DNA from 3 places in the Bacillus sp. CPT56D-587-MTF genome. Region 1 is predicted to be linked to each of the others. Evidence: riboswitches for the same ligand, from Rfam matches in the RefSeq annotation. Region 1 holds a riboswitch; each other region holds the start of a gene.
What was found. Region 1 has a riboswitch for lysine ahead of AC3WVZ_RS07725 (aspartate kinase). Riboswitches for the same ligand answer to the same signal wherever they lie in the genome.

Region 1 (3,289 bases):
ATTATCCTCATAATTATACTACTAAGTAGTTACAAATTCCTTTCAGTCAAAAACACCTTGTCACAGTATAGGAAAATGTGACAAGGTGTTTTTTAATATATCATATAGCATCTTGTTAACGAATAGCTTTTTATTTAATAGGAAGGAAGTAGATTAATATGTTTTTTTTATAAGCGTTACTAAACATATCAAATTAGCTCATTTGCACGAAAGGCTCAATTTTCGCCATAAATGATTGATGCAGCGCCTCAACGCCTGTTACTAAATGAAGGCGGTCAATAACGACAGACACTTTAATTTCTGATGTACTTACCATTTTAATATGAATATCTTCTTCTTTTAAAGTAGTGAACATATTTGCAGCGACACCTGGGTTAGATACCATGCCAGATCCTACGATTGATACTTTTGCTAAATGATTTTCATATTCTACTGCTTCATAGTGAAGTGCCTCTTGATTTTGTTCCAATACTTCTAATGTTTCTCTTAAATCATTAGAATGGATGGAGAAGGAGAGATGAACAGTTCCTTCATTTGTAATACTTTGAATGATGATATCTACATTAATATGTGCCGCTGCTAATGTAGAGAAAACAGTTGAAAGTGAACCTTGTTCTAATCCTTTCACTGTGATGCGTGTAATATTATCTTCAAATGCAATACCTTTAACGATTGATTGTTGTTCCATGTTACATTCTCCTTTTACAATTGTTCCGTTTTCTTGTTCCATACTTGAGCGAACTTCTAAAATGACATTATGATTTTTAGCAAACTCAACAGCACGCGGGTGTAATACACCAGCACCGAGGTTTGCAAGTTCTAACATTTCGTCATAAGAAATTTCATCTAATTTGTAAGCATCTTTTACAACTCGTGGATCCGTCGTATATACGCCGGTCACATCTGTGTAAATATCACATTTTTTTGCGTTTAGTGCAGCAGCTAATGCGACAGCAGTTGTATCAGAACCGCCTCGTCCAAGCGTTGTAATTTCAAAATCTTCACTGACTCCTTGGAAACCAGCTACAATAACAATCGTACCTTCAGCAAGATAAGATTGAATACGATCTGTATGAATGTCAGTAATCCGTGCACTACTATGTACAGATTCTGTCGTAATACCTGCTTGCCACCCTGTTAATGAAATTGCATGATAGCCTTTTGCTTGCAGTGCCATTGTTAATAATGAAATAGTTACTTGTTCTCCTGTAGATAGAAGCATATCCATTTCACGTTTACTTGGATTTTCTGTGATAGCGTTAGCGAGTGCGACAAGTTCATCTGTGCTTTTTCCCATTGCTGAAACGACAGAGACAATGCTATGACCTCGTTCATATTCTTCAATAATTAAATTTGCTACATGTTGAATGCGTTCGACGCTTCCGACAGAAGTGCCACCAAATTTTTGAACAATTGTTTCCATTACAAATTCCTTCTTTCGTCTATTTTTAAGAATAGATTAGGAAATATATCAATCCCAATACTCCTGTAGTTACCAGAAAGACAAACAAAAAACACCATCTCAAATAAGTGAGGATGGTGCTGTTACAGGAAAAGGGAAACAGAAAACGGAGCTAATAAAAAAACCGCCAAAAAAGGAATATCATAAAAAATGATATCTCTTTTTTGTAGATAGCTCTTCATACGTACACGTCTGTACATATGACAGTTCTGTTTCTATTCGAAAACAGCCCCAATTGATAAATGCAGAGAAATTTATCAATTTCGGCAATACTTCCTTTCATCTAAGTTCATAGATATCTCTGTGTCTCCATTAGAATACTCATAAGTATCGCAACCTCTATCTCACGTTTTAGGCGAGAGTGTTTGATTTATGAAGTTGTTGGTAACATTTGTTTTATAATAATTTAAATTTTTCGGGGAATCAAGTGTTTTATATATATTTTAAAAATTCTTTCTTTTTTCTGAGGAAGTTTGTGAAAAATGTAGCAAAATAAATTCATTGCATGTACATTAAACTTATAGTGCATAGGAGGTGGGGAGAATGAAAAGGAAACAGCCTATTTATGTTGCGACAAAAATGAACACGACGATGGGAAAATTATGGGAATATACGCAAGAACCAGCTATACATACAGAGCGGGATGCTCGCTTTACTGAAATTTCGTATTTAGAGAAAAAAGAAGGAGAACCACAGAAGTTTTTGTATAAAACAAAGATTGGATTTGGGCTTGAAATAGCTGGAGAAGGGGAATCAATAGGTGAAATAAGAAAAGAAACTGGTGAAAGAATTTCTTCTTTAAAATTTTGGACGGATAATACATTATCTCTTATTCAAATAGGACGTGGTTATTGGAAGTATACGCCAAATAAAGAATACATCCATTTTGAGACACAATATGATTATGATACAAGATTTGGTCATGTAGGGAATGTAATAGATTGCTATATATTTCGGCCGTTATTAGGTTGGGCGACTGCTTGGAGTTTTGATGCTTTAAAATTATGGTTAGAAAAGGGGCTTCATCCTAGGTTACTAATTAGAAGAACAATGACGTATTGGCTCGTATGTTTTTTATTTGCTTTTGTATGGATATATCAAGGGATAGTGCCAAAACTACTGTTTACTCATTTAGAAGAAGTAAAGATGCTTTCTGTATTAATCGGTTCAAATGAAAGTAGTATATGTATACTTAAAATAATTGGGATGTTAGAAATAATTTTCGGCGTCGTATGGCTGTTGCCAATAATAAAACGAAAATTATTTATACTGCATATTATTGTATTACTAGTTTTAACGTTAGCAGCAGGATTTACGAATATTGCAAGCTTTACAGGGCCGTTTAATCCGATTACATTAAATGTTCTTCTAATGGGGTTATCAATTGTCGGTTATATAAATAGTTTCGATTTACCAAGCGCGAAAAATTGCAAGAGGGCGAGAAAGGGATAAGTGTATGGCTAATATGTATGAACGATTATTAGGGGATACCTATAAAAATCTTCATCCTGAATTGCAGAAGCGTTATGCGATTACAGAAGAGAATAGTTTTACAGGGGAAGGAAAAATGGATGAAATTTACGGTGGCTCTTTTTTCGTGAAATTTATATTGAAAATTACATCGAAGTTTCGAATGTTTTTCTCGGAACGAGGAGAGGAAATTCCATTTACGATACAAAACATAGCTGAGCGAGATGAATATGGACGAGAATTAGTAAGGTGGAACCGTACTTTTTATTTCCATAATAAGAAAAGATATTTTAATGCAGTTATGCAATTGGATGAAAACGAAAATGAAATTGTAGATTATTTTGGTGAACCACATTT
Region 2 (3,289 bases), 980 kb from region 1:
TACGGATAGGGCATCTCGTTATAATGAATGTAAGTACAATCGTTATAATTATTAAAGATATTCCTTTAGAAGGAGATGCTTTTAGAAACTGAGCATAATAATATGCACCAACGCATGAAATAAAGATAAAGCTATATAGTAAACCGTTAATCATACGTGCAAAGTATGTAATGATATTTTGAATATGTTGTTGGAAGCGACAGCTCCATAGCGATTCGATTGACATGTTTTTCACCTCTTTGTTCTATTATATATGTTTTACAAAAGAAAAAACGAGCAAATTGCGTTATGCAACTTGCCCGTTTTTCTTTTCGTTATTTTTTTTCTGATCACGATTCATTAATGGATAGAAAGCAAATCCGATTACGAATAAACCAATTCCGAGAAGGAACGTTTTTATATCGGATGCGCCCGTTTTAATAACCCATAGTGCGTAGCAAAGTGCGATAACTGCGACTATGCCATCTGTAATTCTTGCCCGCATTTCATTTTTATATGTTTCACCAGTTGCGACTAGTTTTAACTGGAAGATTGGTGAAACGAGATATGGAATGAGGTAGGCTAGTGTCGATACGGTAATAACGAATGTATAAGCTTCCGCAATGGTTCCTGATAATGTTGAGAATAGGAATACTTGCGACATAATGTTTGTTAATCGTAATGAGTAAATTGGACTTCCTTTTTTATTTGTTTTTGTGAAGAAGGAAGGGAAGAAACCTTCTTTTGCTGCTTGATAAGGTACTTCTGAGCTTAATAAAATCCAGCCTAAGATAGAACCGAACAGGGAAGTAAGAGCAAGTAATGCCATCAGTTTCCCGCCGCCGTGACCCATTGCAGCGTTTAGTGCATCTGCTAATGGACGTTCAGAAGCTTGTAATTTATCAACGTGAAGTACACCCATTGTTAAAATTGTGATTCCTAAGTAGATGGCAACTGTAATAAGTAATCCCGCAACTGTTGCGCGTTTTACCGTTTTGGGAGAAACAGCACGGTTTGATAAAAGAACAGCTGATTCAATTCCGATAAACGCCCAAAGTGTTGTAAGAGCAGCTAAATTCACTTGTGAAAGAAGACCGTGTGATGCCCCTGATTTATCAATCATCGGTGTATACCATTGTCCAAATTTAGAAGCTTCGAATGCAAATAACGTAACGACGATGAATAAAAGGAATCCAGTTACTTTCGTTGTTGTTGCTAAGAAGTTTAGTTTTCCAGCTCCGCTTACACCGTTTGTTAATATAATATGAGTTCCCCAAAGTAAGATGGAACAAATCGTAAATGTAATTAGTTTTCCGACTTCTACGTTAAACGAGCCGATTGAAAATAGTAGTCGCGTATCTTTCATAATTGGGAAGAAGAGTGATAAATATCCCGCAAATGATGTAATGATGGCAACGTTACTTGCCCAGTTTGCAACCCAATATCCCCATACCATACTGAAGCCAGCCATTTTTTTCTTTTTTGGTGTTGAGAATAAAGCATATGCATGACTTTGTGGCCCTGTCGTTAAATCAGGACGACGAATTGCTAAATTACCGAAAACAAGAGCTAGCATTAAAACACCAAACCCTGTAGTTAACCAAGCTAAAGTGACACCGAGTGGGCTTGCTGTTTGTGCCAACGTACTTGGCACCATGAAAATACCAGCGCCAACCATGTTACCGACAACGAAAGCTGTTAGTACCCAAAAGCCCCATTTTTTTTGTTGCATAGAAAATACCTCCAAAGTTAGTATAACCAAGTCAAGCGAGGAGATATGTATGTCTTCCTGAGTCAGGAAGAGAAGTCCCAAACAAAACAAAAAAAGCACGTAATTTGCCGCTACATGCTTTCTATCTTATAAGAAACCCACGACATACCTCTCGATAGCTCTCCACAAACGAAACGTTTGTGACAGTTCTGCACTTATTAAATGCAGACCCAGCAAGCGTGCATGGTGGACACGACTTACTTCGGCAACCATTCCTTTCTCATTCCGTCATCAATGCCACTACATCTCCTGAAATGATACTCTTAATGATTGCAACCTCTACCTCACCGAGATACGAATGAGGATTTAAATATTAAATTAACGTCTTTAAGAGTAACAAATGAATTTTTATACGTCAATGGATATAGTAATAATCAGATTATAGAGAAGAGTTTGTGATTAAAAGTAAGAGGGGTTGTTATGTGATATTTGAATTTTCGTAATATAATACATATTATTAGCGCTAGATGATTGAAAAGGGGATGAAGTAAATGTCTGTATGTCATAAACATTCAGTAATAGGTGTGCTAGATTCGGGAGTTGGGGGATTAACAGTTGCGAGCGAAATTATAAGACAATTGCCTAAAGAAAGCATTTATTATATTGGTGATAATAAGCGTTGCCCGTATGGACCAAGAAGTGTAGAGGAGGTGCAATCTTTCGTATTTGAAATGGTTGAGTTCCTCAAACAGTTTCCATTAAAAGCGCTAGTCGTAGCATGTAATACTGCTGCAGCTGCTGCATTGACTGAGCTGCAAGAAGCACTTTCCATTCCAGTTATTGGCGTTATACATCCAGGAGCAAGAGCGGCAATTAAAGTAACAAAGAAAGGGGAAATCGGGGTAATTGGAACTGTAGGTACGATAAAATCTAATATGTATGAAAAAGCATTACACGAGCTGGATACATATTTGGAAGTGCATAGCTATGCTTGCCCGACTTTAGCCACAGTTGTAGAAAATCAATTAGAAGATACAGCATATGTCACGCAGCAAGTGAAACAAGCTTTACTTCCATTAACGAAAGAAGATATAGATACGTTAATTCTTGGATGTACGCATTATCCACTTTTAGAGTCCTATATAAAAAAGGAACTAGGAGAAGATATAACGATTATTAGTTCTGCAGAAGAAACGGCGATAGAGTTAAGCACCATTTTACAGCACAAAGGAATTTTGTCTGACAATCTGAATCCGAAGCATCGTTTTTTTACAACGGGATCTGTTTTATCATTTGAACATATTGCTGAGCGATGGCTAGGGTATCAAATTTCTGTAGAATGTGTACATTTGCCTATGAAAAATGCGTGTATGCATAATTAAGATTTAGTAAATTACGTTTTTAAATAAATTAGGTTCGTTTCATAAGAAGGAAAGAATAAGCTTTTAATTGAAATCATTAAGGTCATTTTAATTAAAGGAGAGGTTTGATTATGGAATTATCAAGATCTCAATTATTTGCTTTGGAGTATATTTCAAAATATGCAGAGAACGAAAAACGTGAGGCTAACGCAACGATTAATCATATACTTAAAATGTC
Region 3 (3,289 bases), 1.2 Mb from region 1:
TCTAATCTATGTATAGCTGCTTTTGCTTCATCAGTAATGCGAATGTTCATTGTATCCCAACCTTTTATTTATATTTCTTCTATTATGGCAAAAACAGGAGCAATAGGGAAGGAAAGAGGTTTGCAACAAAAAACGAGCAAACAAATTTGTTTGCTCGTTTCACTTTATTTTAGTTCACATTTATCAAGTGGAATCACTTTTGTTTTTTTCGTAAATTTATATCCTAACCATAGTACTAAGAAGAGTGGTAAACCGATGTAAGAAACGAGTACGCCATTCCAATCGATTGATTCACCCATAAATGCGCCGTAGTTTTGTCCTAAAATTACGATGATACAAAGTGTAAATGCGAAGATTGGACCAAATGGGAACCATTTTGCTCTATATGGTAAGTCATTTAAATCTTTTCCTTGTGCGATATACGCTTTACGGAAACGGTAATGACTAATTGCAATGCCGACCCAAGCGATAAAGCCAGACATTCCTGATGCATTTAATAACCAAATGTATACAACACCGTCACCGAATAAAGAAGCAATGAAAGCGATACTACCGACAATTGATGTTACGATTAATGCGTTAACAGGTACACCGCGGCTATCTAATTTACCAAGAAACTTTGGTGCTTTTCCTTGGCGAGCTAAATCCCAAAGCATACGAGTTGATGCATACATACCAGAGTTACCAGCAGATAGTACTGCCGTTAAAATAACAGCGTTCATAACAGAAGCAGCAAAGGCAACGCCCGCTTTTTCAAAAATAAGTGTAAACGGACTTACTGTAACATCACTTGCAGCAAGGCTTTCAGTTGTATAAGGAATTAATAAACCGATAACGAGAATTGCAAGGATATAGAATAAAAGAATACGCCAAAAGATTGAACGAATCGCTTTCGGAATATTACGCTCTGGATCAGAAGTTTCACCAGCAGCTACTCCTAATAGTTCAGTACCTTGGAATGAGAAACCAGCTGCCATAAACACACCGATAATTGCCATGATACCGCCGTTAAATGGTGCATCTGCAACAGTGAAGTTTTTAAATCCAACCGTTTCACCGCCCATAATTCCAAAAATCATCATGAAACCAACAATTAAAAAGATAATAATCGTAACTACTTTAATAAGTGCGAACCAATATTCAGATTCACCAAACCCTTTAACAGATAAGTAGTTTAAAAGGAAAATAATAGCTAAACATAATCCGCTCCAAATAAGAGAAGGGGTATCTGGGAACCAAAATTTCATAATTAATGTTACGGCTGCAAGTTCAGCAGCAATCGTAATTGCCCAGTTATACCAATAGTTCCATCCAAGTGCAAAGCCAAGTGATGGATCAACAAATTTTGTTGCATACGTACTAAAAGATCCAGTAACAGGCATGTAAGCTGCAAGTTCAGCTAAGCTTGTCATTAAAAAATAAACCATAATTCCAATTGCGGCGTATGCAATTAATGCGCCACCAGGTCCAGCTGTATGGATGACACCACCACTGGCAAGAAATAGTCCGGTACCAATTGTACCACCGAGAGAAATCATCGTAAGGTGACGAGATTTTAATCCGCGTTTTAATTCACCTTGTCCTTGTGTAGTTTGCGTTTTAGAGGTAGATTGATTTGTTGCGCTATTCATGTTCAACACTCCTTTTCTTGTAGGTTAGGAAGGAGCGGGGGAGAAAAATACAAAAAACCGCCAAAGGAATTTGGCGGAACGTTTCACAAATAACCACCCCATCATACCCTTCCGTTAAGATAGCACCCCACGTTTACACGGTAATTTTGTAAACGTGACAGTTCTGTTCCTTTCGGAGACAGCCCCAGCTCATATTTCCAGAGAAGAAATATAAACTTCGGCAACTTTTCCTTTCAAACGGAGTCAGCTGACATTCTCTGTGTCTCGTCCGTTTTACTATTAAAAGTCGCAACCTCTACCTCATCGGATTGATGAGGATTTATATATTGCTAAGATTTTTAATATATGGCAATTGTAATGACTTTCTGAATATATTGCAAGATATTTTGTTAGGAAAAGTCAAAGAATATCGGTTATTGTATAGGAAACGCTTGCAAAACTCCACCCGAACCTACTATTATGTAGCAATAAGCAAAGAAAAAATTGTTATACAAATGTTTCGCAAAAAATATTGAAAAACCCTCTAAATTAAAAGAAAATTCAGAAAAATATAATTCGACATTCATAATAAAGTCATATTATTTGTTATAATTAGGGTAACGTTTAAGCAAAAAGGGGAAATCAAAATGAAATTAGAAACAGAAAGGCTCTATATAGTGCCGTGTACAGAAGAGAGGATTCAAGTCGCTAACGAGCAAGGATATAATAGCGGTCCGCATATTGTAGGGCATGTAAAGAATGTAAAAAAAGATGCAACTTTATTACCATGGGGGGCGTGGTATGTTCTTCGAAAAGAAGACGATAGCGTTTTAGGTGATATTGGGTTTAAAGGGAAACCAAACGAGGATCAAACAGTAGAAATTGGCTATGGATTCATTGAGAAATATTGGAATCAGGGCTATGCAACAGAAGCTGTAAAAGAACTAATCGATTGGGCTTTCAAAACAGGTGAGGTAGAAACAATAATTGCAGAGACACTTCTAGATAATTATAGTTCGATGCGTGTTTTAGAAAAGTTACATATGAAGAGAGTAAATGCTACAGAAATGATGATTAATTGGAAAATAGAAAAATAAAAAATACCGCTCTAAATTGAGCGGTATTTTTTATAGTTATGGTAGCATTTGCTTCTGATCATTCGGATACTCAGCCGTTGACGTATTAGGACGATTGGAATGATTACGAACAGCAATGAAAATAGAAATAATAACGACAAGACCAACTGCAACGTAAGAAAGTGAAATAATAGTTGGATCCACTTTAAATGTAGTAAGCAGTGTACGAATGTTTGTAAAGATAATAAGACCACCAACTAATACGCCAAGTAAATGAGAAGGAACGATGCGAACTAGCCATGCCGCGATTGGTGCCGCTACGATACCACCGAGCATGAGAGAAAATACCCAAACCCAGCTTACTTGTTCCCAGCCAAGTGAGATGAAGAAGCCGATTGTTGCAGCGAGTGAAACAGGAAATTCACTCGTATCTACAGATCCAATAACTTTTCTAGCTTCATTTCCTCTTGCTAGAAGAACAGGTGTCGTAATCGGCCCCCAACCACCGCCACCAGTTGAATCAACGAATCCAGCGAATAAACCAAGCGGCACAAGTTGTTTTGCAGACATACGCTTATTTGAAGTGACAATTTGTTTTTGAAT

Region 2: linked by a shared signal. The riboswitch ahead of AC3WVZ_RS02585 (amino acid permease) and the one ahead of AC3WVZ_RS07725 (aspartate kinase) in region 1 are both predicted to bind lysine.
Region 3: linked by a shared signal. The riboswitch ahead of AC3WVZ_RS13680 (amino acid permease) and the one ahead of AC3WVZ_RS07725 (aspartate kinase) in region 1 are both predicted to bind lysine.

The regions. Positions count from the first base shown of each region.
Region 1 is NZ_JBYTEF010000001.1:1,469,026-1,472,314, forward strand. Features, by position in the region: gene AC3WVZ_RS07725 (aspartate kinase) at 194-1,423, opposite strand; lysine riboswitch at 1,626-1,812, opposite strand; gene AC3WVZ_RS07730 (DoxX-like family protein) at 2,006-2,914, shown strand; gene AC3WVZ_RS07735 (DUF4166 domain-containing protein) at 2,919-3,289, shown strand, end outside.
Region 2 is NZ_JBYTEF010000001.1:492,617-495,905, forward strand. Features, by position in the region: gene AC3WVZ_RS02580 (ABC transporter permease) at 1-226, opposite strand, end outside; gene AC3WVZ_RS02585 (amino acid permease) at 287-1,711, opposite strand; lysine riboswitch at 1,859-2,040, opposite strand; gene racE (glutamate racemase) at 2,242-3,072, shown strand; gene AC3WVZ_RS02595 (DUF3626 domain-containing protein) at 3,183-3,289, shown strand, end outside.
Region 3 is NZ_JBYTEF010000001.1:2,665,460-2,668,748, reverse strand. Features, by position in the region: gene AC3WVZ_RS13685 (iron-sulfur cluster biosynthesis family protein) at 1-50, opposite strand, end outside; gene AC3WVZ_RS13680 (amino acid permease) at 165-1,631, opposite strand; lysine riboswitch at 1,744-1,937, opposite strand; gene AC3WVZ_RS13675 (GNAT family N-acetyltransferase) at 2,258-2,707, shown strand; gene AC3WVZ_RS13670 (sulfite exporter TauE/SafE family protein) at 2,744-3,289, opposite strand, start outside.